4 regions of the Pseudoalteromonas sp. C2R02 genome follow, and region 3 is predicted to be linked to each of the others. Evidence: predicted binding sites of a transcription regulator. Region 3 holds the regulator's gene; each other region holds the start of a gene.

Region 1 (7,486 bases), on a different contig from region 3:
CTATTAGCTATAGCGCTACGGTTATAAACTTGATTAACTCTGACTTGGTTAGCACTTGTAATGATATAAGGCTGTTGAACTCCTTGCTCATCAGTAAAAAAAGATTGATATGCAATAGCAAAAGATTGGCCTTTTTTAACGCCATGCTGTTTGCCTAAATTAAAGGTAACAGTATTGTCTTTAATATGTTTTATTTTTCCTTGGATTGGTAAGCAAGATAATTTTTCTTGTAAATCTAGACTAATTTGATTTGATAGTTCATTTAAAGCTTGTCCATATTCTGAATGCCAAAAAGTATTGCTTTTAGTATCAACTTTTACGGTTTTATCAAAACGCCAAATGCCGCTTGTAGCATAATCTTGTTGTAAAATAACTTCTTGTGTAACGGCATTAAAAAGAATGAGTTCAAAATCAAAAAATCGCTCAAAACTGTTTGATTGCCAAAACATGATGTCAGAATTTTGCTGTGAGCCCATAGATATATCTTTGATCTTAGAGATTAAAACATATTGACTGTCACTATTTTGTGCGATCTGTTCAATAAGCCTAGAGTCAAAATTATACTGTTGATTAAAAAAATCGATCACTGGAATTGCTTGTTGATAGTAGGCTCTAGGTGTAATTGATTCTGCTGATTTAATGCTTTTGAATATTTTTGCGCTAAAGGTTTTATTAATGTCAAAAATTTGGCCATTTCGAGCCTGTTCTTGATTAGGCATTTGTGTTTGTGTAATCGCTAAGCTCTTTTTAAACTCAGATGCAAAACATTGTTTTTCATCTGCAAAAATATCTAAACGTAAGGTGACAGAAACTGAATCGTTTGAATAAACTTCATCGACTAACTCAATATTTTGTATTTCGCCATGGGAGCTGACATGGGTTTGTTCTTGTGTCATTAAACCATTAGCAACAGTCTGCACGCTAGTGACAGATGCACCCGCGAATATAAGAGCTTGTTTAATTGCATCTTCTATGGCTCTTGTTTTTGCACTTTGAGTATCACCGTCTCTTATTTGAGATTGCCCAGTAGATTCATACCATTGAGCGTACGAGGGAAGTGTTATGCACAATAAAAATAGGAAAAAGTACTTATTCATAAATCGCTCTTTAATTTGTAAAACATTACATTTTCAATCATAAAGATAGTAAATAAAGCAAATCCTATACCAATCCAGCCAAACTATTTCTATTAATACAAAATGGGCATATAACATGCATAGATAAGATATCAAAAATAACTTTCATCGGATGTAAGTCGACATTATGAATAAGCTAATAATAGGTACCTGTATCGCATCACTCTTAGGTGGATGTTCAAGTATGTTTAATAAACATGTTGAATATGATTACCTGCAACCGGACTCTTTTCCTATTTTAAAAGCGGTTGGTTATGCGCCTATTAGTTTACAGCCTGGTAAAAACCAGCAGCAAAAAGAGATTTTAGCGATTAAAGCATCAAAGCTAGAAGCTTATAGAGAACTTGCTGAGCAAGTATACGGCCAACAAATTACAGCTAACTCATCTGTTCGCGGCATGATCACAACCAATGATACGTTAAACTCTAAAGTTCAAGGCGCTGTTAGAGGCGCTAAAGTGATTAAAAGTTATGCGATTGGCGATAGTTATGCTACAGAATTAGAGCTTGATATGAAGTTAGTTCATGATTTGTATATAGGTCAAGTTAAACCAAGAACTGTAAAAAAGATCACATATTATTAAATTAAGCCGAGTGATTAGGCTTTTATACCTTTGCTTAATAATGTGCCCGCTTGCGACTTACCTTTATTATCATAAGTAAGAGACTTGATTGAACCAAGTAGTATATCGGTTACTTTTTTTACGGCGATGTGCGTTTGGTGGGCAGCATGAGCGTTTGTATCATTTTGTTGCTTACAATTATTTAATTGCTCATTTATTGCGTTAATATCTTCTTTTATTGAAGGCACCACTTCTTTTATTTGCTCAAGAGAAGAGTTGGTTAACTTTTTATCTAAAGTTGATATTTTATTTAATAATATGACTTTTTCTTTTGCTGTACTTTCTAAAGCATTACCATTTCTGGCATTGATTGCTTCTAATTCATTTTGTAAAATTAGCCATAAAGCATCTAAGTTTTGCTTTTGCTCAATTAAAGACTGCTGAATATTTTGTACTGCATTTTGTTCAATCATTTTATTAACCGTATAAATCGAATTCGAAGCCAGCTATTTTTTCAGCTAGTTTTTCTGCATTCACTTGATAACTACCTTCACTAATCGCTTTTTTAAGTTCGTTTACCTTTTTGCTATCAAAACCTTGCGATTGTTCAGCCTTTTCGTGTAAGCCTCGAAGTTGTTGTGCTTGAGGTGTTAAACTTACAGAGTCAGTAGCTGCTTTAGCTGTCGCTGCGGGCTGATTTTGTACTGGTGTCGTTGAATTGTCTTTACTGACATTCAGCTGCTTTGAATTTGTATAGGCAACATTTTGTTGATTGCCTTTATTTACTTGGTTAACCATGAGATATCTCGCATTAAAATTTCACTACTTTTAGTATCGGCCAATTTTAGAAATAGTTTAACATATATCTTAAATACTTACTTTAACTTGATCAACACCTAGTACTTTAGCATGTAACTTCTTACCAGACTTAGAGTTTTTAACAGAAATATTTTGGCCAATAATTCCATCTTGTAGCGCAAATCCTGCTGTTTTTATCCTTAATCCACGTACACCTGCAAAAATAGTGACCTTATCTCCCTTACAAACCATACAAACTTGCTTATAAGTGATTGCTGATCCACTTCTTAAATTCCGTTTACTACGACTTCCTAATAGAGTAGTGCTTTGTGTTTCATTTAAATATTGTGTTCTGATTAAATGTTTTTGCATTTGTTTTATACTGAGATGTTCTTTTGTAATAACTTCGCCTTTATTTAGGTTTTGATTGACAACAACAACAGGGGCAAGCTCCATAATTTTGACCTGAACATATAAATTCCACTTTTTTTCATCTAAACACTTAATTTGTATCGTACTCTGCCGATTACTTCTTTGTACTTTTGCTGAATTGATTAATAATTCAGTATCACAATTTTTATCGGGTATTCTTGGATCAATGGCAAGCGCTGATAGTTTTCGCGTACCACTAGTCAAACCTTGTAAATCTTGTTCTAAATAATTTATAGCAAGCTGCTCTAATTGCGCTTTTGAATAGCTTACTGCTGTGACGTTATTGGATAATAATGTCAAAAATATAAAAAAAATTAACTTATGATGATTTTTATTAAACAAACTCATTATGTTTCTACTATGCTTTATGTTGAAAACAGGGTATAAATATTTTGCGTCAATAATCAGACGCTTGCTGTATATAAATTTACTTATACTTTTTATGAAAGCAATATTCATTCCTAATATTTAGCTTTTCATTCAGGAGATTGAAATGGCGGGCATTTTAGACTCGGTCAACCAAAGAACACAGTTAGTAGGTCAAAATAGACTAGAGCTTTTGTTATTTAAACTTAGAGGCCGTCAGCGCTTTGGTATAAACGTGTTTAAAGTGAGGGAGGTTTTACAATGCCCACGACTAACTTCGTTACCAAAATCGAATTCGTATATTAGAGGTGTGGCACATATACGTGGTCAAACTATTTCTGTAATTGACTTATCTATGGCAATAGGTGGTAATCCCATTGATGATATTGAAAATGGCTTTATTATCATTGCTGAATATAACCGTTCTGTGCAAGGCTTTTTAGTTGGATCAGTTGAGCGTATAGTGAATATGAATTGGGAGTCTATTTTACCTCCTCCATCAGGCTCTGGTAGAAATTCATATCTTACAGCCGTGACTGAAATAGAAAAAGAACTTGTAGAAATCCTTGATGTTGAAAAAATATTAAGTGATATTTGCCCTGTTGATACAGAGGTTAGCTCTGAGATTGTAGATGACGGCGAAATTCAAAAAGATTTAGGAGAGCGTATTATTTTTATAGCGGATGATTCTGCTGTTGCCCGTAATCAAATAAAAAGAGCGCTTGAACCTCTGGGTATTCAAACCGAACTTGCTAAAAATGGTAAAGAAGCACTTATTAGGCTCAGAGAAATTGCAGAAAAAGAATGTACAACAGATATAACCGAAAGAATTGGTTTGTTAATTTCAGATGTAGAAATGCCTGAAATGGATGGTTATACATTAACTGCAGAAATAAAAGCTGATCCTCGATTAGCACCTTTGCATGTTATATTACATACTTCATTAAGTGGGGTTTTCAATCAAGCTATGATTGAAAAAGTAGGTGCAGATGATTTTATTGCTAAATTTAACCCCGATGAATTGGCTGCAGCAGTTAAAAAATGGGTTCACTGTGATTAATATTCACTTTAACTTAATATATAGGTATATCAAATTTGGCTAATAAAAACTTAGAGCAGCATGAATATAATCAATTTCGCACTTTTTTAGAACAGCAGTGCGGAATTGTTTTGGGTGATAATAAGTTGTATCTAGTAAAAAGCCGTTTAGCACCTTTAATGGGGCGCTTTGAAGTTGAATCATTATCTGAATTGGTAAGTAAAACTTTAAGCCCTAGAGAGCGGCAATTGCGTGCCGCGGTTGTTGATGCAATGACAACCAACGAGACTTTATGGTTTAGAGATCAATATCCATTTGAGCTTTTAAAAAGTAAAATATTCCCAGAATTTAAAAATTTACGCCGTCCAGTTAAAATTTGGTCAGCTGCAAGCTCATCAGGGCAAGAGCCTTACTCAATAGCCATGACAACAGCTGAATATCAGGCAAAAAATTTAGGTTCCTTTACTTCTGGAGCACAAATAGTAGGTACTGATATTTCAAATACGATGTTAGACCTGTGTAAAAATGCAGAGTATGACTCTTTAGCATTAGCGAGAGGGCTTTCTCCTGAAAGACGTAAAAAGTTTTTTACAGATAGTGGTCATGGCATGGCAAAAGTTGTTGAGCCGGTAAGAAAAATGGCAACATTTAGGCATTTAAACCTGCTTGATTCTTATGCTTTAATGGGCAAGTTTGATATTATTTTTTGCCGAAATGTACTTATTTATTTCTCTCCTGAAATTAAATCTAAAATAATTGGTCAGTTTGCGCAGGCTTTAAATCCAAAGGGATATTTATTTTTAGGCGCATCAGAATCTATGACGGGATTGAATGATGATTTTGAGATGATCCGCTGTAACCCTGGCATTATTTATCAAAAAAAATAATTTTTAATGGACTTGAAATAAACATGAGGTTTATTTTAAGTCTTTGTTTTTATTTGTTTTAAATTTTATCTTTTTTACCCTCACTCCTTATTTATTAATCCTTCGCAATATGGTCTAACCTTTGCAGTAACTCTCTAAAGTCAAAAATTTGGAGGGGTTATGGCGATCAGTTTTGAAAAAGCTTTTGGCATACATCCAGGCGCTATGACAGCAAGGTCACAGCGTGCAGAAATTATAGCAACAAACATAGCTAATGCAGATACACCTGGTTATAAGGCCAAAGATATAGATTTTGCCGCAGTATTAAATCAAGCTAAATCTAAGCAATCGGGTTCTATGACGCGAACTCATGATAAACACTTTAATCTTAATGCTAATTCTATCAATGCTAACGCGCAATTTCGTAACCCTTTACAGCCAGATACAGGCGATGGAAATTCAGTTGATGTACAAGTGGAACGAAACTTGTATGTACAAAACTCTATAGAGTATCAGGCAAGTTTAAGATTTCTAACAGGTAAGATCCAAGGGCTTAAAAAAGCGTTGAGCGGGCAATAAAGCATGAGAGGTAATTTATGAGTTTATTTAATGTATTTGATATAGCTGGTACGGGTATGAGCGCGCAATCAGTGCGTCTAAATACAACAGCAAGTAACCTTTCAAATGCCAATTCAGTCAGTTCTAGTGTTGATGAAACATATAGAGCGAGGCATCCAGTATTTGCCGCAGAATTGACAAAAGCTGCCGCTGCTCAAGGTGGTGAATCTGTTGGAGTTAAAGTCTTAGGCATTGTTGAAAGTGATAAACCTTTGAATGTTGAATATAACCCAGGACACCCTATGGCTGACAAAGAAGGTTATATATATCGCCCTAATGTAAATACGGTTGAAGAAATGGCAAATATGATTTCAGCATCTCGGGCATATCAAACAAATGTACAAATAGCGGATGCAGCAAAAACAATGTTAAGTAAAACAATTTTACTTGGTCAACGTTAATAGGAGCCTAAAATGATAAATCCAATTAATGGTAGCCAAAGCAGTAGTTATGTCGATAGCTTGCGAAAAAATGAAGAGAAGGAACCAGACTCAGTACCTCAAGGTGAACTGACTCAAGAAGATTTTTTCACGCTAATGACAAAACAATTGGCAATGCAAGACCCTTCGAATCCAACAGACAATGAAGCCATGATGCAGCAGATGACAAATATGTCGATGGCGGAAGGTATAACCAATATGTCGACTAAGTTTGATGAGTTTGCTGAGTCAATGTCATCGAACCAAGCGTTGCAAGCTTCAAGTTTAGTCGGTCGAGATGTTTTAGTTGATACGCATTATGTAACAAATACTGCCGGCGAAGAAATGTCAGGACGTATACCTCTAGAGTATCCTGCTTCAGATATTAAAATTCGTATTGAAGATGAAAGCGGCGCTGTTGTAGGGGAAGTTCCTATGGCCGCATCTAACGGTGGTAACTTAGAATTTAAATGGGATGGAAAAGACTCTCAAGGAAATCCAGTTCCAGATGGTAAGTATAAAATAAGGGCTGTTGGTTTAGTACAAAATGTGCCAGATGAAAATGGTGTTTTAAAAGCGCAGCATATTGAATTACCGGTTCAGATGCGTACTCGTGTTGATAGCGTGAGTATGGGGCAAAATGGAACTGGATTAACACTCAACTTCAAAGATTTAGGTAGTGTGAAGTTTGAAGATGTGATTGAAGTTAGTTAATAAGGTAGGAATTATATATGTCATTTAACATAGCATTAAGCGGCTTAACAGCGGCACAAAAAGACTTAGATACCACTGCAAATAATATTGCAAACGTAAATACTTATGGTTTTAAAGAATCAAGAGCTGAATTTGCGGATGTATTTTCAACTTCATTATTTTCTAATTCTAAAACACAAAATGGGGGTGGTGTTTTAACACAAGATGTTGCTCAGCAATTCCATCAAGGTAGTTTATTATTCACATCTAACTCATTAGATATGGCTGTAAGTGGTAATGGTTTTTTTGTAACTACAGATGGGCCGTTAAGTCGTGACTTTACATATACTCGTGCCGGCGCTTTTAAGCTGGACTCTGAAAATCGCATTGTGACTTCAAATGGTGATTTTTTACAAGGTTTACCTGTTAATGATGATGGTTCTGTTAAATCAGTTAGTTTAAGTACCACAGCACCAATCCAAATTCCAGATAGTGCCGGTGCACCAGCTCAAACTTCACAAATAGATTTAAGTTTTAATCTTGATTCAAATGCTACA
Region 2 (7,486 bases), on a different contig from region 3:
GACGTTTTAATAAAGGTTCAATTTTTGGATCTTGACCTCTAAATCGCTTGTACATAAGCGCTGGATCTTCTGTACCGCCTGGTTCTAGTACATGTTTACGGTAACCTTCAGCTGTAGCTTGATCAAAGATACCTTTTTCTTTAAATACTTCCCAAGTATCAGCATCATAGATATTTGACCAAATGTAACCATAATAACCTGATGAGTATCCACCAGCGAATATATGAGAGAAGTAAGTTGTACGATATCTAGGTGCAATCTCTTTGATTAAACCAATTTTATCTAAATATGATTTTTCAAATGCATCTGCATCTTGAAGTTCAGCAGTTTCAAGTGAATGCCAATTCATATCTAATAATGCAGCGGCTAAGTATTCTGTTGTACCAAAACCTTGATTAAATTGACCGGCAGCTTGGATCTTTTCAATCAACGCCATAGGAATTACTTCACCTGTTTTATAATGTTTAGCAAATTGTGCTAACACTTCAGGTTCCATCATCCAGTTTTCCATTACTTGTGATGGATACTCAACATAATCACGCGGTAAAGCAGTACCCGTTTGAGAACGGTAATAACCATTTGATAATAAACCTTGAATCGCATGACCAAATTCATGGAACAATGTTGATGCTTGATCAAAAGTTAATAATGTTGGCGTATCGCCTACTGGGCGAGGGTAGTTTAATACGTTGTAGATAATAGGCTTTACATCTTCACCATACATACGTTGTTGCTTACGGAATGAACTCATCCAAGCACCGCCGCGCTTGCTTTCACGCACATAGTGATCTGTTAGGAATAAACCCGCACTTGTACCGTCTTTTTCAAACATTTCAAAAGTACGCACATCTTCATGATATTTTGGTACATCAAAACGTTCCACAAATGTTACGCCCCAGAGCTTTTCTGCTGTATAAAAAATACCTTGTAATGTATTTTCTAAAGAAAAGTATGGTTTTGCTTCAGAAGCATCTAGGTCATAACGATCTTTTCTGATTTTTTCTGCGTAATACCACCAATCCCAAGCTTCTAATTCAAACTTGCCACCTTCAGCATCAATCATTTTTTGCATATCTGCAGCTTCAATTTTAGCTTTAGCAAGTGCTGCAGGCCAAACTTGATCTAACAATTTAAATACATTTTGTGGTGTTTTTGCTGTCGCATTTTCTAAAACATAATCAGCATGGGTTTTGTAACCTAATACTTGTGCGCGCTGGTAACGTAAAGAAGCAATTTTAGATGCTAGTTTTTTATTATCAAATTCATTATTGTTATCACCACGATGTGTATAACCATTATAAACGGCTTTACGTAGCTCACGATTTTCAGCGTAAGTTAAAAATGGGTTTTTACTTGGTCTATGCGTTGTGAATACCCATTTACCTTTATGACCACGCTCGATAGCAGTTTGTGCAGCAGCAGCAATAATATCAGCTGGTAAGCCTGCTAAATCAGACTCTTTATCAATGACAACTTCAAAGCTGTTTGTTTCAGCCAATAAATTTTCACCAAATTTTAAAGAAAGCTTACTGATCTCTTGGTTTAAATCACGTAATTGCTGCTTTTCATTCTCATTTAAATTAGCGCCACCACGTACGAAGCTTTTATAAGTCACTTCTAATAACGTTTTTTGATCAACACGTAACTCTAACGTGTCTTTATTATCGTATACTGATTTTACACGTTTAAATAATTTTTCATTTAATAAAATATCATCACTTAATGCTGATAATTTTGGAGAAAGTTCTTTTGCAATCGCGCGAACTTCATCACTTGACATAGAACCCGTTAAACCATAAAAAACATTGCTTACTTTATTCAGTAAAACACCGCTTTTTTCCATCGCTTCAATGGTATTTTCAAATGTAGGTTTTAATGGAGAGTTAGCAATTTCTAACGTTTGCGCTTTGCTTTGTGCAATACCTTTAGCAAATGCAGGTAAGTAATGTTCATTTTTAATTTTTTCAAATGGTGCGATACCAAAAGGTGTCTCGTATTTTTCGAAAAAAGGATTTGCTTGAGTTGCAATTTCTGTTTTAGCAGCAACTGATTCATTATTATCACCTGTTGCTTGGCAACCAGCGAGTGCAATTGCTAAGGCAATTGGTGTTAGAATTTTTTTCATTTGTGTCTTCCATTTTATTGTCCACAGACATGAAACATTAAAATGGTAATAAGTGCAAAGAAATAAGATAAAAAGCATGGTTTTTATGGTGAAAATCAAATTTAGGGTAATTAAATTTACAAAACTTAGTGTTTATTATTTAATATTTCCTTAATAGTTGGATGAAAATTGCGTGGTAGCCAACGGGTTAAAATCTTATAAAAAGCATTGTGCCTATGCATTTTTTGTAAAGTTGCTTCAAGTATCGCTATATTTTTTTTGCCTATTTCATTAGTATTGCAGCCTATATATCCTTCACTAAAATTTGGTGTTTCAGTGAGCATAAGAGATATAATATCTCCAACTAAACCGAGCTTTTTAGCAATATATTCATGCTCATCAGGATAACCTAACACAATATCAACTCTGTCCATCACAAGCATTTTGGTGATGCTTTCTAACACGTTACTTCCTGGACGAAATGTCACTTGTTTAGATCTTGTAGTTGCAATGATTGAATCTATTTCAACGCCGTAAGAGCGATTAGGGATCGCGCCCAGCATCAAATTTTTATTCTCTAATAATTTAATTAACGATAAAGGCTTATCGATAGAAATGTTTAAAGCTTCAATATCACTTTTCCTCATAGCAATTGATACGGGCAAACCAATTGTTGAAGAAGAATCTGTAAAAGCGATATGTTTTTGTCTTTTTGGCGTTTTATAAAGAGAAAGTGTGCAAAAACTCTTATTTGGATCTGATAGCTCGTGTATCAATCTTGAGCCTGGAATATACATAAAATTAAATTTATAATTTGGCATCATTTTATCTAGCAGTTTAATAATACCTTCATCTCGCCCCATACCTTGACCATAATCATCAATAATATAATAAGGAGGAAAATCATAAACTAGCCAATTAATTTCTTTCGAAAAACTCGTGTTATTGAACAATAAAAGAAATAATAAAAATATATACTTAATATTCTTCACCTAAGTATTTTACTTATTAATCAAATATAGAACTATGCGGTAAAAAGGTCGATTGTTTTTTGACATAAATTGCAAATAATACAATAACTCTTTTCAGCATTATAATTGCACCAATATATTCCAACACCTCACCATCAAAGCACATCATTACATCACATTAAGCATTAACCTTTGAAATTAAAGGATAATTTATTTGGCATAGTATCTGCCTTATATCTACTGGGCGTTTAATTAAATTTCAGGAAGTTATTATGTTGTTTGGGCGAAAGAAAAGAAAACCAATAAAAATCCCAAGTAAAAAAGTTGCACAGTGGAAGTATACAACATGTAATTACTGTTCTACGGGCTGTTCAATTGAAATTGGTCTAAACGAAGAAAATAAAATTGTTACAACTCGAGGCCATGCCGGGGCTGATGTAAATCGTGGAAAGCTCTGCATTAAAGGCATTTTGGAGCATGAGTTATTTGAAAGCCCAGGCCGGGGTACTGAGCCTTTAATAAGAGAAAAACATTTTGAGTCTTTTGAGAAAACTTCTTGGGATAATGCTTTAGATACTACAGCTGATAAAATAAAAGAAATACAAACAAAATATGGTAAAGACGCTTTTGCAATTGTTTCAAGCGGTCAATTATTAACAGAAGAGTTTTATACATTAGGTAAACTCGCTCGTGGCTGTATTGGCACAAACAACTATGATGGTAATACGACTTTATGCATGGCATCAGCGGTAATTGGTTATAAAAGATCATTTGGTTCTGATGGTCCGCCAGGATGTTATGATGATTTTGAACATACCCATTGTTTTATGGCGTTTGGTTCAAATTTACCGGAGCAACATCCAATTATTTATTGGCGTTTGAAAGAAGCGTTAGAAAAAAGAAAGTTCCCTCTGATTGTTGTTGACCCTCGTGTCACTATGCTGGCGCAATTTGCCGATATTCATCTACCTATCACCCCAGGTACCGACTGTGTATTAATCAATTCAATGATGTATGTGATCATCAATGAAGAGTTACAAGATCAAGACTATATTAATGCACATACCCAAGGTTTTGATGAAATAAAAAATTTAGTACAAGACTACTCACCAAAAACAGCACAACATATTTGTGGTATAGATGAAGATACCATAAGAAACGTGGCACGAATCTACGCAAAAGCACCCGCTGCTATGTCTATTTGGACTATGGGCATTAATCAATCAACTCATGGCTCAGACGGTGTCGCTAATATTAATAACCTTAACCTTATAACAGGTAATATAGGCAAGCCAGGAGGTACGAGTTTATCAATTACAGGTCAATGTAATGCTATGGGCACAAGAGAATGGTCATCTTGTTCTGGCTTACCTGGTTATCGTTATCTAGAAAACGAAGCCGATAGAAAAGAAATAGCACAGTTTTGGGGTATCGATCCTGAGTTTTTCCCTAAAAGACGCGGATTAGCTGAAACTGATATTTTTCCCGCGATCGAAACCGGTGAAATCAAAGGCATGTGGATAGTTGCAACCAATCCTATGACTTCGATGCCAAATACAGCACGTATTCGCAAAGCATTAGAAAATTTAGACTTTTTAGTGATTCAGGATGTTTATGAAGATGTAGAAACGAACCAATATTCCCATGTTTATTTTCCTGCCGCTGTTTGGGCTGAAAAACAAGGGTGTCATACCAATACAGAACGTCGTGTGAATTTAATAAACAATGCCATGCCTCCATATAAAAACGCTAAACCTGATTTTTGGATTTTTAACCAACTAGCCAAACGCTTTGATAATGGCAAGGTTATTAACTTCCCTGACGCTCCTGAAGAGGTATTTAATGAAATGAAGCAACTGTCTAAAGGCAAAGATAGAACATTAGATATTTCAGGCATGAGTTATGAAAAAATTGAAAAAGCGAAAGGTATTCAATGGCCTTACCGGGAAGGACAAAGCAGTTTAAAAGGAGATCCGCGTTTATATACTGATGGAAAATTTCAAACACAATCAGGCAAAGCTAACTTAATTCCCGTTAAATTTTACAACAATAACGAACAACCTTGCGATGAATTTCCTTTTTGGTTAAACAGCGGCAGGGTCGTTGAACATTTTCATACCCGTACTCGAACAGGGAAAATTGGTAACTGTAATAAATTTAGCCCAACCGCATATATGGAAATGAACCCAGATGCAGCTATTGAGCTAGGTATTAGCCACCAGTCTTACGTTAGATTGACTAGCAGGCGAGGAGATGCGGTTGTCATGGTACAACTTACGCAACGGGTTCCTCGCAATATGGTGTTTATTCCATTTCATTTTCACGATTGTGTCAATCGTTTAACTTTAGGTCTACTAGACCCTTATTCTCGTCAACCTGCATTTAAGCAGTGCTCAGTAAAAATTGAACAAATAGATCAAGTTGAAGCGGCACGTTTGAATGTTGAACGTCGCGTATTTTAGGAGAGATTATTATGACTAAAGCCAGACAAGAAGAATTGAATGTACAAAGCTTTGATCCTAAAACGATGAAAGTTTCACAAGAGCAGGCAGGTCGCTCTAATCATTGGGAAGTGAGAACTGATGAGCAAAAATATGCGTACTTACCTGATGTTAAAGCAAAAGAGACCAATCGTTATGGTAAACGTATTGATTTAATAGATATTACCGATCATCCAAAAGCGCGATCAATGTTTATTAATGAAAATCCAGAAGTGGGTTCGAACCCTAATAGAAATAAACAACATGGTTTCTTTTTCACAGCAGATAACTGCATAGGTTGTCATGCATGCGAATCTGCATGTGCAGAAAAAAATGAAACTCCTGCCCACTTATCATTTAGATCTGTTGGTTATGTTGAAGGGGGCTCATACCCTGATTATAAACGCATGAATATTTCTATGGCGTGTAATCACTGTGATGATCCTGTTTGTTTAAAGGGCTGTCCAACGCGTGCTTATACTAAACATGCTGAATATGGCGCTGTTTTACAAGATCCGGATACATGTTTTGGTTGTGGTTATTGTACTTGGGTGTGCCCTTATAATGCACCTCAGTTAGACCCAGTAGAAGGCCAAGTTTCAAAATGTAATATGTGTGTTGATAGATTAGAGGTTGGACTAAAGCCTGCTTGTGTCTCCGCCTGTGTTGGCAATGCATTAGATTTTGGCGTAATTGAAAATACGCCTGAAAAACGTCAACAATGTAAAACATCTATACCAGGTTTCCCTGATCCAAGCATTACAAACCCAAATATACGTTTTCAACAAACCAAAAGCCTACCAGATGAAATGACACGAACTGATGATATGCCCGTTAAATATCATAAAAATGACAAAGGTGATTACAAACCTGTTATTGATCAAAAGAAAGGCAAAGCCAGGAGCTGGAATTTTGGGAAGTTAAATAGCAGAGAAAACCCTTTAGTTTTATTTACTTTATTTTCCCAAGCAGCTTTAGGTACATTTTTAATTCCATTTATTGCAGCCCTATGTGGTATTAAATCATTTGAGCAATTCATGGTTTCAGACATGTTTTTACCACTCACTGTCATCGCTTTGCTCATGACCTCATTTGGTTTATTTATGAGCGTGACACATTTAGGCAAACCATTTAGATTTTACCGTGGATTTAATAATTTAAGGCATTCCCCAATGAGCAGAGAAGGATTTGGTTTAGCCATGTTTAGTGCGGGTTGTGGCCTTACGGCGCTATTTTCATTACCTTTAAATGAAACTGTTGTAAATTTAACTCTATCATTTATAGAGATAGATTTAGTCGTATTAACGCAAACATTGCCATTAAACAATATCATTATTGGCACTGGTATATTTGCAGTTATTTCAGGGTTAGCAGGTCTGTATTATATGAATCAATGTTACCAAATAAAAGCACGTCCATTTTGGAATCATCTACAAACTGTAACCGCTTTCATAGGCAATACTTTATCTTTAGGCGCTATGACAAGTGCCATGATCGTATTACCGACTTTATATGTAATGAATCTTGATTTAACTCAGTCTTTATTAGTATTTAGCATGGTATTTATATTAGGCATGTTTATTGAAGGCCTAGGTTTAATAAAACATAACTCAGATTTAAACCGTAATGAAAATGAAGGCGGTGCAGCGCATTATGTGCAAAATACAACTTTTGGTAAAACCTACCTTTTAAGAAATACTTTATTAGCTATAAATATTTTATTCACCTGTGTTTTATTGAGTGTCCAGCTTCTTAATATATTAGAAGACAATCAATTAATATTATGGGGTTTATTCGCGACTTTAAATTGTGTTACATCGCTAATTGGTCGTGCTTTGTTTTATATTTTAGTTATTCCAACAACCATGCCTGGTGCATTCTTTTGGAAAAATAAAGGATTTGAACAACATGCTAGAGATGTAGGTTTAGCA
Region 3 (7,486 bases):
ACTAAAATCAGTGACGTTATGACAACACAATGCACGACTGTTAACCCAGACATGCTAGCAGCTCAAGCTTTAAATATAATGGAAAACAAACGTATTAATGGTCTATTAGTGGTAAATGAATCACAACAACCTATTGGCGCACTAAACATGCAAGATTTATTGAAAGCAGGTGTATTTTAATGTCTGATAAAAAACCAATTGAAGCGCTAACATTTGCAGAACTATATCAAGAAGTTTCTGAAGAAACAGTGCAACTAGCCCGTAAAATAAAATTACTTATTTGTGATATTGATGGCGTATTTTCTGATGGCCGTATTTACTTAGGCAACCAAGGTGAAGAATTAAAAGCATTTAATACTAAAGATGGCTTTGGTATTAAGGCGTTAATTAATGCCGGAATTGAAGTTGCCGTGATCACCGGTAGACAATCAAATATTGTACAAAATAGAATGTCTAACCTAAATGTAAAACATATTTATCAAGGTCAAGAAAATAAGCTAATATCATATCAACAACTCAAAGATGATTTATCGCTAACTGACAGTGAAATAGCCTATATAGGCGATGATGCACCTGATTTACCTGTCATGCAGGAAGTTGGATTTGCAGTTGCGGTTAATGATGCACATCCACTTATAAGCCATATCTCACATTATAAAACCATGCTACCGGGTGGCTTTGGCGCTGTAAGAGAACTAACTGACTTATTAATGTTGTCACAAAATAAAGTTTTATTATGTGAAGGCACAAGTGCATGAACCTAGCTAGGCTGACTCTCAGTGCTATATTTTTCAGCATCATGCTGTGGTTATGGTATCCCTACCTGACCACCAGCAAAGTAACCGCTGTTTCCACACCTGAAATAGAAGTACTTCCCGATTACACCGCTGACACTTTAAAACAAACAGTTTTTGACAAACAGGGGCATGTTAGCCATAAAGTAACAGCTAAAAAAATGGAACTCTATCAAGAGCTTGGTTTTACACACTTTACTGAGCCCACTTTTACTTTATTTTCTGAAAATGATGTTTGGGCAATCAGTGCCGCTGAAGCGACATTATATGAGAATAATAATAATAAAAAATTAATTTTAGAACAAAGCGTTGTGGCTAAAAATCTGAACCCAATCGCGATGGTAAAAAAAATTACTACTGAACAAATAGAGATTTATATTCAAGACTCAACCATGCATTCAGATCAGTTAACCACGATGACAGGTCCAAACTTGTTGATCACAGGTAAAGGTCTCAATGCAGATCTAAATAAAGAAACGCTTGAATTAATCAACCATACTCAAACTATTTACTACGATAAAGAAAATTATGACCAATAAAACAATTTATAAAAAAAGATTTATCATTGCTGCATTGGCTTTAGTTACTCACTTTAATGTGCAAGCAAAAGAGCTTATCGGCAAGGTATCTATCTCTGCCGATACACAGCAGGCTGATTTAAAAAGAAATATTGTAATATTTAAAAATAATGTGGATATCAAACATACAGATAAAAACATCAAAGCTGACTTATTAGAAGTACATAGAAGAAGAGAATTAGGAAAAGAAAAACAAATATTGATAGCAACAGGTAACCCAGCTACTTTTATCGGTAAACTTAAAGACGGCAGCCCAGTAACAGCAAGTGCAAAAAATATTCGTTATGATGTTGAATCTGGTACTCTCACTTTTAAAGGTGATGCAAAAATAAACCAAAGTGGTCAATCAATGAGTGCTAAAACAATTATCTACGATCACCTTCAAGAACTTATTACCGCATATAAAGATAAAGACTCAGACCAAAGAGTACACACTGTTTTAACGCCAGTTAAAAAAGAAGAAACTAAACAATCGGGTAATAATTAATGAGCTTATTACAAGCAGCGCAACTGGCAAAAAGTTACAATGGCAGGCAAGTCGTAAAAAATGTGAGTTTAGAAGTCAAAGCAGGCACAATCGTTGGCTTATTAGGACCTAATGGTGCAGGTAAAACCACTTCCTTCTATATGATAGTTGGCCTAGTACCAAGTGATAAAGGCACTATTAAAATTGATGATGAAGATATCACTTTACAGCCTATGCATAATCGTGCGCGTATGGGTATTGGCTACCTACCGCAAGAGTCATCTATTTTCAGAAAGCTGACTGTTTATCAAAATATCATGGCCATATTAGAAACTCGCAAACACCTGAATAAGCAACAAAGAGAAGATGCGCTTAATAATTTATTAGATGAATTTAATATTTGCCATATTCGTGATAGCCAAGGTATGGCATTATCAGGGGGCGAAAGACGTCGAGTTGAAATTGCCCGAGCTTTAGCAGCTGAACCTAAATTTATTCTATTAGATGAGCCATTTGCAGGTGTTGATCCAATTTCAGTATTGGATATTAAAAAAATTATACAACATCTTAAAAATAGAGGCATAGGTGTGTTAATTACAGACCATAATGTGCGTGAAACCTTAGATGTATGTGAAAAAGCTTACATTGTTTCCCATGGCGAACTTATCGCATCCGGTACACCTGAAGCCGTTTTAGCTGATCAGACTGTAAGAGACGTTTATCTTGGTGAACAATTTAGATTATAAAAAAATATAAAAAGAAATATGGGCTATACTCAAAATTAAGTAAAAAAGAGTGTATTTAATTTAGATATTATAAGGATTGTTAAAACTTAATGAGGCAATCACTACAGCTTCGTCTTGGACAACAACTAACAATGACTCCACAGTTGCAACAGGCTATCCGCCTATTGCAACTTAGCACGTTAGATCTGCAGTTAGAGATACAAGAAGCACTCGAAAGCAACCCGCTCTTAGAACTTGATGAGCAAGACTTTAATGCTGAAGAAAAAACGTCAGCTTCTGAAAATGAAACAGCAGAAAAAGCTTCTGATGCAGAAGAGATTATCCCTACGGCTCAAGTAGAAATGGAAAGCTCCGAAGCCTTAACTAAAGAAACCCTGACAGACGAACTCGCAATGGATGTAAGTTGGGATGAATATGTCAGTGCCGCCCCCGTAGCATCGGCAGGACCTGCCCCAGATGATGATTTAGCATATCAAGGCAGTACATCCGAATCATTGCAAGATTATTTAATGTGGCAATTGCGCCTCACCCCATTTAGCCCTACAGATGAAGCTATTGCCACTGCAATTGTAGAAGCTGTAGATGAATCAGGTTACTTAACCGTTTCTTCACAAGACATTTTAGATAGTTTAGGTTCTGAAGAAGATGAAGTTGAATTAGATGAAGTTGAAGCAGTACTTAAACGCATTCAGGTCTTTGATCCTATTGGTATTGCAGCTCGAAGCCTATCAGAGTGTTTATTAATTCAGCTTAATCAATACGATAAAACAACTCCTTGGCTTGATGAAACCAAACATATTTTAAGAGAATACGTCGAATTATTAGGTGCGAGAGATTATCGCAGTTTAATGAAAAAAACTAAGCTCAAAGAACCTGAATTAAAACAAGTGATGGATTTGATCCATAGCCTAAACCCGAAACCTGCATCAAGTATCGTAAAAGAGCAAACTGAATATGTGATCCCCGATGTGACAGTAAAAAAAATAAAGGGTCGTTGGGCAGTTGATTTAAATTCAGATACCATGCCAAAAATAAGAGTCAATAATCACTATGCTTCTATGGCAGGCTCTTCTAGTGCGGACAGTCAGTTTATTCGCTCTCATTTACAAGAAGCTAAATGGTTTATTAAAAGTATAGAAAGTAGAAACGAAACACTATTAAAAGTTGCCAATTGCATTGTAATGCAACAACAGGCATTCTTTGAACATGGTGATGAAGCAATGAAGCCTATGGTGCTTAACGACGTTGCTGAAATGGTAGAAATGCATGAATCAACTATTTCACGTGTAACCACACAGAAATATATGCATACACCACGTGGTATATATGAACTGAAGTATTTTTTCTCTAGCCACGTAAGTACAGAAAATGGGGGTGAGTGTTCATCTACAGCGATTCGAGCACTTATCAAAAAGCTAATTGCCGCAGAAAATCAAGCCAAACCATTAAGTGATAGTAAAATAGCGGATATTTTAGCAGATCAAGGCATCAAGGTGGCCAGAAGAACGATAGCAAAATATCGAGAATCACTGTCCATTCCACCGTCAAATCAGAGAAAATGTTTAATCTGAGATGTATAATAGAAGGAAATACGCTTATGCAATTAAATTTAACAGGTCGTCATGTAAATATCACAGATCCACTAAGAGACTATGTAACAAACAAATTCGCTAAGCTTGAAAGGCATTTTGATCATATTAACAATGTGCATGTTATCTTAGATATCGAAAAGCTATCTCAAAAAGCAGAAGCAACACTTCATGTTAATGGAGGCGAACTTTTTGCAACTTCTGAGCATGCTGATATGTATGCTGCAATTGATGGCTTGATTGATAAATTAGATCGACAAGTTATTAAACATAAAGAAAAATTATCTAGACATTAAATATGATTAATTCATTTTTATCAAAGGACTGCACTAAAGCTGCAGTCCTTTTTCATAGCAAAAAACGAATGCTGGAATATATAAGCCAGATAGCACAGCAAAAGCTACCCGAGCTAACTGAACAAGAGATCCTTGATTCTTTATTAAAGCGAGAAAAGCTTGGAAGCACAGGTATCGGAAAAGGTATCGCTATTCCACACGGCCGATTATCCAATATAGATGAAACCGTGGCTATTTTAGTCGTAAATGCAGAACCCATTGCATTTGATGCAATAGACGATCGCCCTGTTGATATATTTATTACTTTATTAGTTCCTGATGCACAATGTCAGGCTCACTTAAAGACGTTAGCTGCAATTGCTGATAAACTCAAAGATAAACAGTTTTGTAAAAAATTACGTCATGCTCAATCAGATCAATCTTTATATGAGATAATGACACTTTAATAAAAATAAACTAATTATGAGTCATTATGATGATTAGTTTTAGTCAAAGTTGAAGACGCATAAGGAAAATTCAGTGCAACTTATCATTATAAGCGGTCGTTCAGGATCCGGAAAATCAGTCGCTTTACGCGTATTAGAAGATTTAGGTTATTATGCCGTAGATAATATTCCAGTTAACCTACTGCCTTCGCTTGTAAGAAGTGTATCTGATAATTACGATAAAATAGCTGTCAGTATTGATGTTAGAAATTTACCCGCTGAGCAAGAGGAGTTTAATGAAATTCTTGGTTATTTACCTGAATTTGTTAAACCTAGCCTATTCTACTTAGATAGTGATGATACAACTTTAATAAAGCGATTTTCAGAAACCCGTCGTTTACACCCATTATCTATGAATAATCAGCCGTTAGATCTGGCAATTAAACAAGAAAAAGAACTATTAGATATTTTAGTAACCAATGCTGATTTTATTATTGATACAACGGATTTAAGCGTTCACCAGCTAGCGGAATCCATTCGAGAAAAAGTATTAGGCAAAAAAGACAAGCAATTAATCATTACTTTTGAATCTTTTGGCTTTAAATATGGTATGCCAAAAAATGCAGATTATGTTTTTGATGCGAGATTTTTACCTAACCCACACTGGGAACCTGAATTAAAGCCTTTAACGGGGTTAGATCAACCTGTCAAAGATTATTTAGCCAGCCATAGCATAGTGCAAAAATTTAATTGGCAAATTCAAACCTTTTTACAAACTTGGTTGCCGCATTTAGAAAGAAATAACCGCAGCTACCTTACAATTGCAATTGGTTGTACGGGTGGAAAACATAGATCAGTCTATTTAGCGCAATCACTATGTGATAGCTTTTCTAAAAGCCATAAAAATGTAAAAGTTCGCCATCGCGAACAAGATACTCACGGTAAATAATGCAATATCAAGACATTTTCTTAATAGAAAACCGCTTAGGGCTTCATGCAAGAGCCGCGTCAGTATTAGCACAACTTGCCACTTCTTTTGATGCTAAGGTTATATTGCAACAAGGGGATAAAGAAGCGCAAGCTGATAGTGTTTTAGCTTTGATGCTGTTAGAAGGTGCTAAAGGAAAAAAAGTAACCGTGACGTGTAGCGGACCTGATGCAAAAATAGCACTAAAAACAATTGGTGAATTAATTGCTGATAAATTCCACGAACAAGAATAACAATAAGACCAGATGCCTGAAGCGTTAGAGCAAGATTACACACAAAAACAACTTCTAGAGGTTAATAAAGCCCTTAGTAGCGGTATGTTTGTGCATGTTAGACGTATGCTTGCTCATATGGCTGACTGTGATATAGCACTATTAATAGAGTCCTCTCCCTATAAAGGCCGAGCCGTTCTTTGGCAACTAGTAGATCCTGATGTACAAGGTGAAATCCTAGAAGAATTATCAGAAGACGTTCGTAGCGGTATTATCGCTCAAATGGAGCCTACGCTGATTGCTGCTGCAACAGCTGATATGGATGTTGATGATTTAGCAGAAGTATTACGTAGTCTTCCAGATGCAGTCTATCAAGAAGTAATAGGCTCTATGGATAGTCAAGATCAAGAGAGAGCGACATTAGCACTTTCTTATCCTGAAGAATCAGCTGGCGCTTTAATGAATACTGATACTGTTACAATCCGACCAGATGTAACGATTGATGTTGTTTTGAGATATTTACGTTTAAAAGGTGAATTACCTGACGCCACAGATGAATTGTATGTCGTTGATAAAAACAATCAATTTTTAGGGGGCGTATCACTAGCCTCTTTACTAACAAGTAATCCTGGTTTAACTGTTCGCTCCATTATGGACGACGAATATGAATCAATTCCCGTTACTATGGATGAGTCTGAAGTGGCGCAGTTGTTTGAACGACATGACTGGATTTCAGCGCCTGTTTTAGATGACAACAAACATTTATTAGGCCGTATCACTATCGATGACATTGTTGATGTTATTCGTGAAGATGCTGAACACAGTATGTTAAGTATGGCAGGCCTTGATGATGAAGCAGATACCTTTGCACCTGTAGTTCAAAGTACCCAACGGCGCTCAATATGGCTAGGTGTTAACTTAATCACAGCACTTAGCGCTGCGTTTGTAGCAAGTTTTTTTGAATCAACGCTCAGTATATTACCAATTTTAGCCGTACTAAATGGCATAGTGCCATCAATGGGTGGTGTCGCTGGTAGTCAGACTCTAACGCTTGTTATTCGCGGCATGGCAGTAGGACATATTAATAACGCCAATCAAAAATCCCTTATTCATAAAGAATTAGCGATTGGCGCACTAAATGGCATAATTTGGGCTATGTTAATCGCCTCTGTTGTTGCGCTCTGGCAATGGGATTTTAACTTGGGATTAGTCATCGCCTTTGCAATGTTTATGAACTTGCTTTCTGCAGGTTTAGCTGGGGCTTTTATACCTTTAATGCTTAAGAGAATGAATATTGACCCAGCTTTAGCTGGCGGTGTTATTTTAACAACAGTGACAGATATTGTCGGTATTTTTGCTTTCCTAGGTACCGCAACTTGGTTTTTAATCTAA
Region 4 (7,486 bases), on a different contig from region 3:
GAGCCTGATATGGTGTGCATATGTGTATCAGATAATGGACCAGGCGTACCAAAAGAATTAGTCAGTAAGATATTTGAACCGTTTTTTACTACAAAAAGCCAAGGTACAGGGTTAGGTTTAGCGGTTGTAAATGCAGTAGCCAATAGCCACCAAGGTAAAGTAAGTTTAATGCAAGATCAAATTGAAGGCGCTGCGTTTAATATTCATTTACCGATTTTCTTACATGATCTGTAAATAACATCAATTTAGTAGTGATAACAATGAATAAAATGAAGTGTGATAATTGAAACTAATGAGAAGATAGTAAAATGTTTAAAGAGCCAAATTTGATAGTTTCAACAACACTAATTTCAATACAACCCAAAATAAACAAAAGGGTTTTGGAGAAATCATGAGCGACAATAAAATATTAGTAGTTGAAGATGACGCGGGTTTACGTGAAGCACTCATTGATACCTTACAGTTGGCTGGTATAGATTGCATCGAGGCAGACAGTGCAGAACAAGCAATCATGTTACTTAAAAAAGAAAAAGTATCTTTGGTTGTCAGTGATGTGCAGATGGGTGGTCTTTCAGGGATCGATTTACTTAAAAGCATAAAGCTAAATCAACCAGATTTACCCGTTCTTATGATGACTGCTTATGCAACAATCGATGATGCTGTTGAAGCCATGCGTTTAGGTGCTATCGATTACATGGCAAAACCTTTTGCGCCTCAAGTACTACTTAATATGGTAAGTCGCTATTTACCTGAAAAAGAAAAAGAAACAGATGGCCCAATAGTAGCCGACAAACAAAGCTTAGCATTATTAGATTTAGCTCAAAAAGTGGCTAAATCTCAAGCGAGTGTGATGGTGTTAGGACCTAGTGGCTCTGGTAAAGAAGTATTAGCAAGATATATTCATGATCATTCTGATCGTGCTGAATCTCCTTTTATCGCCATCAACTGTGCTGCAATTCCTGAAAATATGCTGGAAGCGACTTTATTTGGTTATGAAAAAGGAGCGTTCACAGGTGCAATAGCTGCTTGTCCTGGTAAGTTTGAACAAGCACAAAAAGGCACTATATTACTTGATGAAATCACGGAAATGGATTTGAGCTTACAAGCTAAATTATTACGTGTATTGCAAGAGCGCGAAGTTGAAAGATTAGGTAGCCGAAAAACAATTAAACTTGATGTCAGAGTATTGGCGACAAGTAATAGAGATTTAAAAATAGCAGTTGCTGAAGGTAAGTTTAGAGAAGATTTATACTATCGTTTAAATGTATTTCCTTTACAGTGGTTACCACTTAAAGACAGACCCGATGATATATTACCTCTAGCGGAACATTTAATTGCGAGACATTGTGAAAGAGCTGAACAAATAAAGCCTAATTTAACTGATGCAGCTAAACATAAGTTATATCAACACTCATGGCCAGGTAATGTGAGGGAGCTCGATAATGTTATTCAGCGAGCTTTAATTCTGCAATCAAGTGATGTAATCGATGAGAATGAAGTATTTTTAGAGCTGATACAACCGACTATTACTGAAAACCAAGTAATAGAAGAAGCTGTAGCTGAAGTAACGGTCGCTACTGTGCAAAATATAGCGCCAACTTTTAGTGAACCTAGCTTTAAAGATGAGTTAAAAGATCAAGAAAACAAGATTATATTGGAAACTTTAGAATCTTGTCAGGGTCGTCGTAAAGATGTGGCTGAAAAGCTAGGTATTAGCCCCAGAACTCTACGTTATAAATTAGCAAAAATGAGAGACTTAGGTATTCAAGTACCCGCATAATATTTAAAAATATATAAAGAAGACTAAAACCCATTTAGTCTTCTTTCTTCAGTTAAAACGCTTTAAATAACCTCCTTACAATTAGCCAGTCTCCAGACTGAGTCAAAACTCTGACAATAAAAACCATACTCAAAAATAAGCATCTAACACATTGAATTATAATGCTATATTGTTATTGGCAAGTATATTGCATTTTATTCGTTATAGTGTTTATAAGTAATGGAAAAATAATGAAAATACCAGCAAATTCGATATTCCAAGAAATGCAATCTATGGCTGTTGAAGCCGGGACTAAAACACAAAATAGATTACCAGTTCAAGGTAATTCTAGTGCAGAGTTTGGTGACTTATTAAAAAGTGCCATAGACAATGTTGCAGGTTTACAAGCAGACGCTAAAGATAAAGTGACAGCTGTTGAAATGGGTGATAGACGCGTATCACTTGCTGAAGCTATGATTGCATCACAAAAGTCGTCAGTGGCATTTGAGGCAACTGTTCAAGTTCGTAATAAACTCGTTGAAGCTTACAAAGATATAATGAATATGCCTGTTTAGAGTAATAATCAATACTCTAAACACGATAAGTGATAAAATAGCGTTAACGAATTAATATGCGTAAAAATATGAATAATATGGCCATTAAATATAGGCTATGGAGTTATTTTGAACCAAGCTAACCAGAGTACAGATCTCTCAATCCCAGATGCTGGCGGCACATTAGATGCTGGCGGTGTGCCAGATTCGGGACAAGAGCAAAAATCAGGGTTTTTAAGTGCCCTCAGTGGAGTTGATGTTTTACGTCAAGTCACATTAATTATTGCTCTGACTATCTGTTTAGCGATTGCGGTATTTATTATTATTTGGGCGCGCCAGCCAGATATGCGTCCACTAGGAAAAATGCCTACCAATGAGTTAATTCAAACATTAGATTTCTTAGATGCGCAAAAAATTGAATATAAACTTGATGGCAATATCGTTTTAGTACCAGAAACAGATTACCAAACGATTAAACTTTTAATGCAAAGAGAAGGGTTAGAGCAAGAGCCTAACTCTGGCACCGATATTTTAATGCAAGATATGGGTTTTGGTGTAAGCCAAAGATTAGAGCGTGAGCGCTTAAAACACGGTAGAGAGCAACAATTAGCACGTACAATAGAAGAATTAAAAAATATAAATCGTGCAAAAGTTTTATTAGCAATACCGAAAGAAAATGTGTTCGCTCGATTAGAAAAAAAACCTTCTGCAACGGTTGTATTAACTTTAAAGCGTGGACGTATATTACGTGGCGAAGAAGTTGATGCAATCGTTGATATTATCGCATCTGCAGTACAAGGCTTAGAGCCATCTAGAGTAACAGTAACAGATCAAAATGGACGATTATTAAACTCGGGTTCTCAAAATTCATTATCAGCTCGTTCTCGTAAAGAATATGATATAGAACTGAAACGTGAACAAGCTTATTTAGAGAAGATAGATACCATTCTTATACCTGTAGTAGGTTTAGGTAGTTATACTGCGCAAGTTGATTTAATGATGGACTTTAGTGCTGTAGAAGAAACGCAAAAACGTTTTAATCCAGATTTACCAGCCATTCGTAGTGAAATGACCATAGAAGAAAATAATATAGGTGGTTTAGCTGTAGGTATTCCAGGAGCTTTGTCTAATCAGCCGCCTGTAAACTCTAATATTCCAGAAAATGCGACTGATGGCAATGCTTCAACAAGTGCGCCAAGTCGTAATCATAAAGAAGCAACACGTAATTACGAATTAGATACAACCATATCTCATAAAAGGCAACAAACCGGAGTAATACGTAGAATTAGTGTTGCTGTAGCAATTGATTATAAGTCAGCAACAAATGCTGAAGGTGCCACCTCTCAAGTGCCTCGTACCCAGCAAGAGTTAGCAAATATTCGCCGATTATTGCAAGGCGGCGTTGGCTTTAATATGCAACGAGGTGATGTACTTGAAGTTGTTACTGTGCCATTTGTAAAAGCAGCAACATCTGAAATAGTAGAATTACCCATATGGGAACAACCATGGTTTATTAAGGTTATTCGCTTAGCGCTAGGTGCAATTGTCATTATTGTATTGATTTTAGCTGTTGTACGTCCAATGTTGAAGAAACTGATTAACCCAGATGATACACTTGAAGAATATGATGAAGACTCGTTAAGCTCTGGTGTAGATTTAGGCGATAGTACTATTGACATGTTGTCTCAAGAATTTGATGAGTCAGCTGTCGGCTTTGCACCAGATGGTACTTTACAGTTACCAGATTTACATGGTGATGAAGACTTATTAAAAGCAGTTAGAGCACTGGTTGCAAATGAACCTGAATTATCCTCTCAAGTAGTGAAAGCGTGGTTGACCGAAGATGACTGATGAAGAAACACAAGAAGCAACAGGTAGTTTTGATGTTGATAAATTAGACGGTGTAGAGAAAGCGTCAATTTTATTACTAAGCTTGTCTGAAGAAGATGCTGCACAAATTTTAAAAAACTTAGAGCCAAAGCAGGTTCAAAAAGTGGGCATGGCAATGGCTGGATTAGCAGACTTAAGCCAAGATAAAATCACTGCTGTGCATAAACTTTTTATCGATCAGATCCAAAGCTTCAGTAATATTGGTTTCCAATCTGAAGATTTCATCAAAAAAGCATTAACAGCAGCACTAGGTGAAGAAAAAGCAGCAAATATTATTGACCAAATTATAATGGGTTCAGGCGCAAAGGGCCTAGATTCACTTAAATGGATGGACTCTAAGCAAGTTGCTAATATTATTAGAAATGAGCATCCTCAAATACAAACAATTGTATTGTCATACTTAGACCCTGAACAATCAGCTGAAATTGTTGCGCAATTCCCTGAAAAAGTACGTTTAGACTTAACAATGCGTATTGCTAACTTAGAAGAAGTTCAACCTGCTGCATTACAAGAATTAAATGAAATAATGGAAAAACAATTTGCAGGACAAGCAGGCGCACAAGCAGCTAAAATGGGCGGATTAAAAGCAGCCGCTGACATCATGAATTACCTTGATACGAATATTGAGGGTCAATTGATGGATTCAATCCGTGAGCATGATGAAGATATGTCACAGCAGATTCAAGACTTGATGTTTGTATTTGATAACTTAATTGATGTAGATGATCGTGGCATTCAAGCTATTTTACGTGATGTGCAACAAGATGTACTAATGAAAGCAATTAAAGGCGCTGACGAAGGTCTTAAAGATAAGATACTTAAAAATATGTCAAAACGTGCAGCAGAAATGCTTGCCGATGACTTAGAAGCGATGGGCCCTGTTCGTATAAGTGAAGTAGAAGCAGCTCAAAAAGAAATCTTAGCCGTATCTAGAAGATTAGCTGATGCGGGCGAAATAATGCTCGGCGGCGGCGGCGGCGAAGAATTCTTATAATGAAGATATTTAGGCGAGGAGCCTCCAAGTTAAATGAAGTTAGGTAAATATCGTAATGGTCACCCTATTCAATCTGAAGAGGCTGTCAGAGAGCTATTAAAAAACTGGTCAGCCCCAGAAGTGAGTGATGAAAGTAAAGAACAAGACTTTACTGGTCGCTCAACTGCTATGGGTACGTCATTAGAAGATTTGTATAATCCTCCTGTAAAACAGACAGAAGTAATTGAAATTGAGGAAGAAGAGCAAGTTGTAGCACCTATGACTTTGCAAGAGTTAGAAGATATTCGTCAAGCGGCATATGACGAAGGTTTTAACCAAGGTAAAGAGGAAGGTTATCCGGTTGGTCTTGAAGAAGGAAAAACAAAAGGAATACAATCGGGATTTGAAGAAGGCTTAACCCAAGGCAAAGAGCAGGGGATTGAACTCGCTCAACCTATGGTTGATGAAAAGCTGGAACAACTAGACACTTTATTTAATGCTTTAAATACACCTTTAAGACACTATGATGAAGCAGCAGAAAAGCAACTAATCGCATTAACAACTATGTTAGCTGAAGCGGTTATTTATACCGAAGTAAAAACAAATCCAAAAGCCATATTATCGACCTTAAAACAATGTATGGATGCGTTACCTTTAATACAACAGCAATGTGAAATACAGCTTCATCCTGATGACTTTACAAATATAGTTTCTAGTTATGGTCAAGATGAGATAGATAAAAGAGGTTGGCGATTAAAATCGGAACCAAGTTTAGAGCCAGGGGGCTGTATTGTTAACGCCAATAACTCATCAATAGACTTTAGCTTACAAAGTCGCATATCTGATACATTAAATAGCTTTTTACATGCTTCAGGCATAGATAAAACATCTGAAGACTAGTTGTATTTTAAGTACTGAGGTAATTCATGCAGTCTATTGACTTGGCAGAGAAGTTAGCAACTTATAAAAAGAATATTCAAAAAGTGCCACCCGCTATTGCAGGCAGCTTAACGCGAGTTGTTGGCTTAACTCTTGAAGCACAAGGTGTAAAAGCACCAATAGGCAGTCATTGCCAAATAGAAACGCTTCATGGTTTAGTTGATGCTGAAGTGATAGGTTTTAATGGCGATACTTTGTATTTAATGCCAAATGATACCATTTCGGGCATGTTACCTGGCGCAAGAGTGATCCCCCAAGTAAAAGATCAAGGTCTGCCTGTTGGCATGGGCCTATTAGGGCGAGTTGTTGATGGTTTAGGCAGGCCATTGGATGGTTTAGGTCCAGTGGTCAGTGAAAAAAAATTAAAATTTGCTCAAGACCAAATTAACCCTTTATCAAGACGACCTATTACACAGCCTATGGATGTTGGCGTTCGTGCAATAAACTCAGTCATTACTGTAGGCCAAGGTCAAAGAATGGGTTTGTTTGCCGGTAGTGGTGTGGGTAAATCTGTATTGCTGGGCATGATGACGCGAGGCTCTACCGCAGATGTCACTGTTGTGGGGCTCGTGGGTGAACGTGGTAGAGAAGTAAAAGAATTTATTGAAGAGATTTTAGGTGAAGAAGGGCGAAAACGCTCCGTTGTTGTTGCAGCTCCTGCTGATTCTTCACCATTAATGCGACTTAAAGGCTGTGAAACCGCAGTAACGATAGCTGAGTACTTTAGAGATCAAGGTTTAAATGTTTTGCTGTTACTTGATTCTGTGACGCGATATGCCATGGCGCAAAGAGAAATAGCGTTAGCGGTTGGTGAGCCGCCAGCTACAAAAGGCTATCCACCTTCTGTTTTTGCAAAACTACCAGCTTTGGTTGAGCGAGCTGGTAACGGTGGTGAAGGACAAGGCTCGATTACTGCATTTTTTACGGTATTATCGGAAGGCGATGATATGCAAGACCCGATTGCTGATGCTGCAAGAGCAATATTAGATGGTCATATTGTATTATCAAGAGAGCTGGCTGATAGTGGCCATTACCCTGCAATTGATATTGAAAAATCGATTAGTCGTGTAATGCCACAGGTTGTATCTCAAGCGCATATGCAACAAGCAAGAGTCATAAAACAAGTTTATTCAATGTATCAACAAAATAAAGATATGATCACCCTAGGTGCTTATCAAAAAGGAACTGATCAGGTATTAGATAAAGCGATTTCAATGATCCCAACTGTAAATCAATTTCTTCAACAAGGTATGACAGATGTCATTCCATATGATGAAGGGCTGCAAGGTTTAGCACAGCTGCTAGGTCAGGCTTAATTACTTAAGGAAAATTAATGGCATTAAAACAACTCAAATTAGTTTTAAAAGTAAC

Evidence for each region. Region 3 encodes sigma-54, which starts transcription at its own class of promoters, with help from an activator protein. Its sites were predicted from a motif close to GTTGGCACGNNNNTNGNNT; they were not measured.
Region 1: KO527_RS10020 (flagella assembly protein FlgT) is a predicted target of sigma-54. The motif match lies at 1,153-1,171, and genes of this name have one in related genera.
Region 2: KO527_RS15330 (nitrate reductase) is a predicted target of sigma-54. The motif match lies at 3,289-3,307, and genes of this name have one in related genera.
Region 4: fliE (flagellar hook-basal body complex protein FliE) is a predicted target of sigma-54. The motif match lies at 1,955-1,973, and genes of this name have one in related genera.

What each region holds. Positions count from the first base shown of each region.
Region 1 is NZ_JAHKQC010000027.1:178,175-185,660, forward strand. Features, by position in the region: gene KO527_RS10020 (flagella assembly protein FlgT) at 1-1,097, opposite strand, end outside; gene KO527_RS10025 (LPP20 family lipoprotein) at 1,264-1,719, shown strand; gene flgN (flagellar export chaperone FlgN) at 1,734-2,171, opposite strand; gene flgM (flagellar biosynthesis anti-sigma factor FlgM) at 2,176-2,496, opposite strand; gene flgA (flagellar basal body P-ring formation chaperone FlgA) at 2,566-3,387, opposite strand; gene KO527_RS10045 (chemotaxis protein CheV) at 3,422-4,354, shown strand; gene KO527_RS10050 (protein-glutamate O-methyltransferase CheR) at 4,390-5,220, shown strand; gene flgB (flagellar basal body rod protein FlgB) at 5,380-5,778, shown strand; gene flgC (flagellar basal body rod protein FlgC) at 5,796-6,218, shown strand; gene KO527_RS10065 (flagellar hook assembly protein FlgD) at 6,231-6,950, shown strand; gene flgE (flagellar hook protein FlgE) at 6,968-7,486, shown strand, end outside.
Region 2 is NZ_JAHKQC010000034.1:470,363-477,848, reverse strand. Features, by position in the region: gene KO527_RS15340 (M3 family metallopeptidase) at 1-2,125, opposite strand, end outside; gene KO527_RS15335 (TIGR02285 family protein) at 2,251-3,096, opposite strand; gene KO527_RS15330 (nitrate reductase) at 3,348-5,537, shown strand; gene KO527_RS15325 (DmsC/YnfH family molybdoenzyme membrane anchor subunit) at 5,603-7,486, shown strand, end outside.
Region 3 is NZ_JAHKQC010000009.1:132,049-139,534, forward strand. Features, by position in the region: gene KO527_RS01980 (KpsF/GutQ family sugar-phosphate isomerase) at 1-180, shown strand, start outside; gene kdsC (3-deoxy-manno-octulosonate-8-phosphatase KdsC) at 180-758, shown strand; gene lptC (LPS export ABC transporter periplasmic protein LptC) at 755-1,333, shown strand; gene lptA (lipopolysaccharide transport periplasmic protein LptA) at 1,323-1,859, shown strand; gene lptB (LPS export ABC transporter ATP-binding protein) at 1,859-2,584, shown strand; gene KO527_RS02005 (RNA polymerase factor sigma-54) at 2,674-4,155, shown strand; gene hpf (ribosome hibernation promoting factor) at 4,182-4,469, shown strand; gene ptsN (PTS IIA-like nitrogen regulatory protein PtsN) at 4,472-4,915, shown strand; gene rapZ (RNase adapter RapZ) at 4,989-5,843, shown strand; gene KO527_RS02025 (HPr family phosphocarrier protein) at 5,843-6,115, shown strand; gene mgtE (magnesium transporter) at 6,128-7,486, shown strand.
Region 4 is NZ_JAHKQC010000021.1:27,507-34,992, forward strand. Features, by position in the region: gene KO527_RS06620 (ATP-binding protein) at 1-234, shown strand, start outside; gene KO527_RS06625 (sigma-54 dependent transcriptional regulator) at 392-1,780, shown strand; gene fliE (flagellar hook-basal body complex protein FliE) at 2,011-2,334, shown strand; gene fliF (flagellar basal-body MS-ring/collar protein FliF) at 2,443-4,164, shown strand; gene fliG (flagellar motor switch protein FliG) at 4,157-5,197, shown strand; gene fliH (flagellar assembly protein FliH) at 5,231-6,076, shown strand; gene fliI (flagellar protein export ATPase FliI) at 6,103-7,431, shown strand; gene fliJ (flagellar export protein FliJ) at 7,449-7,486, shown strand, end outside.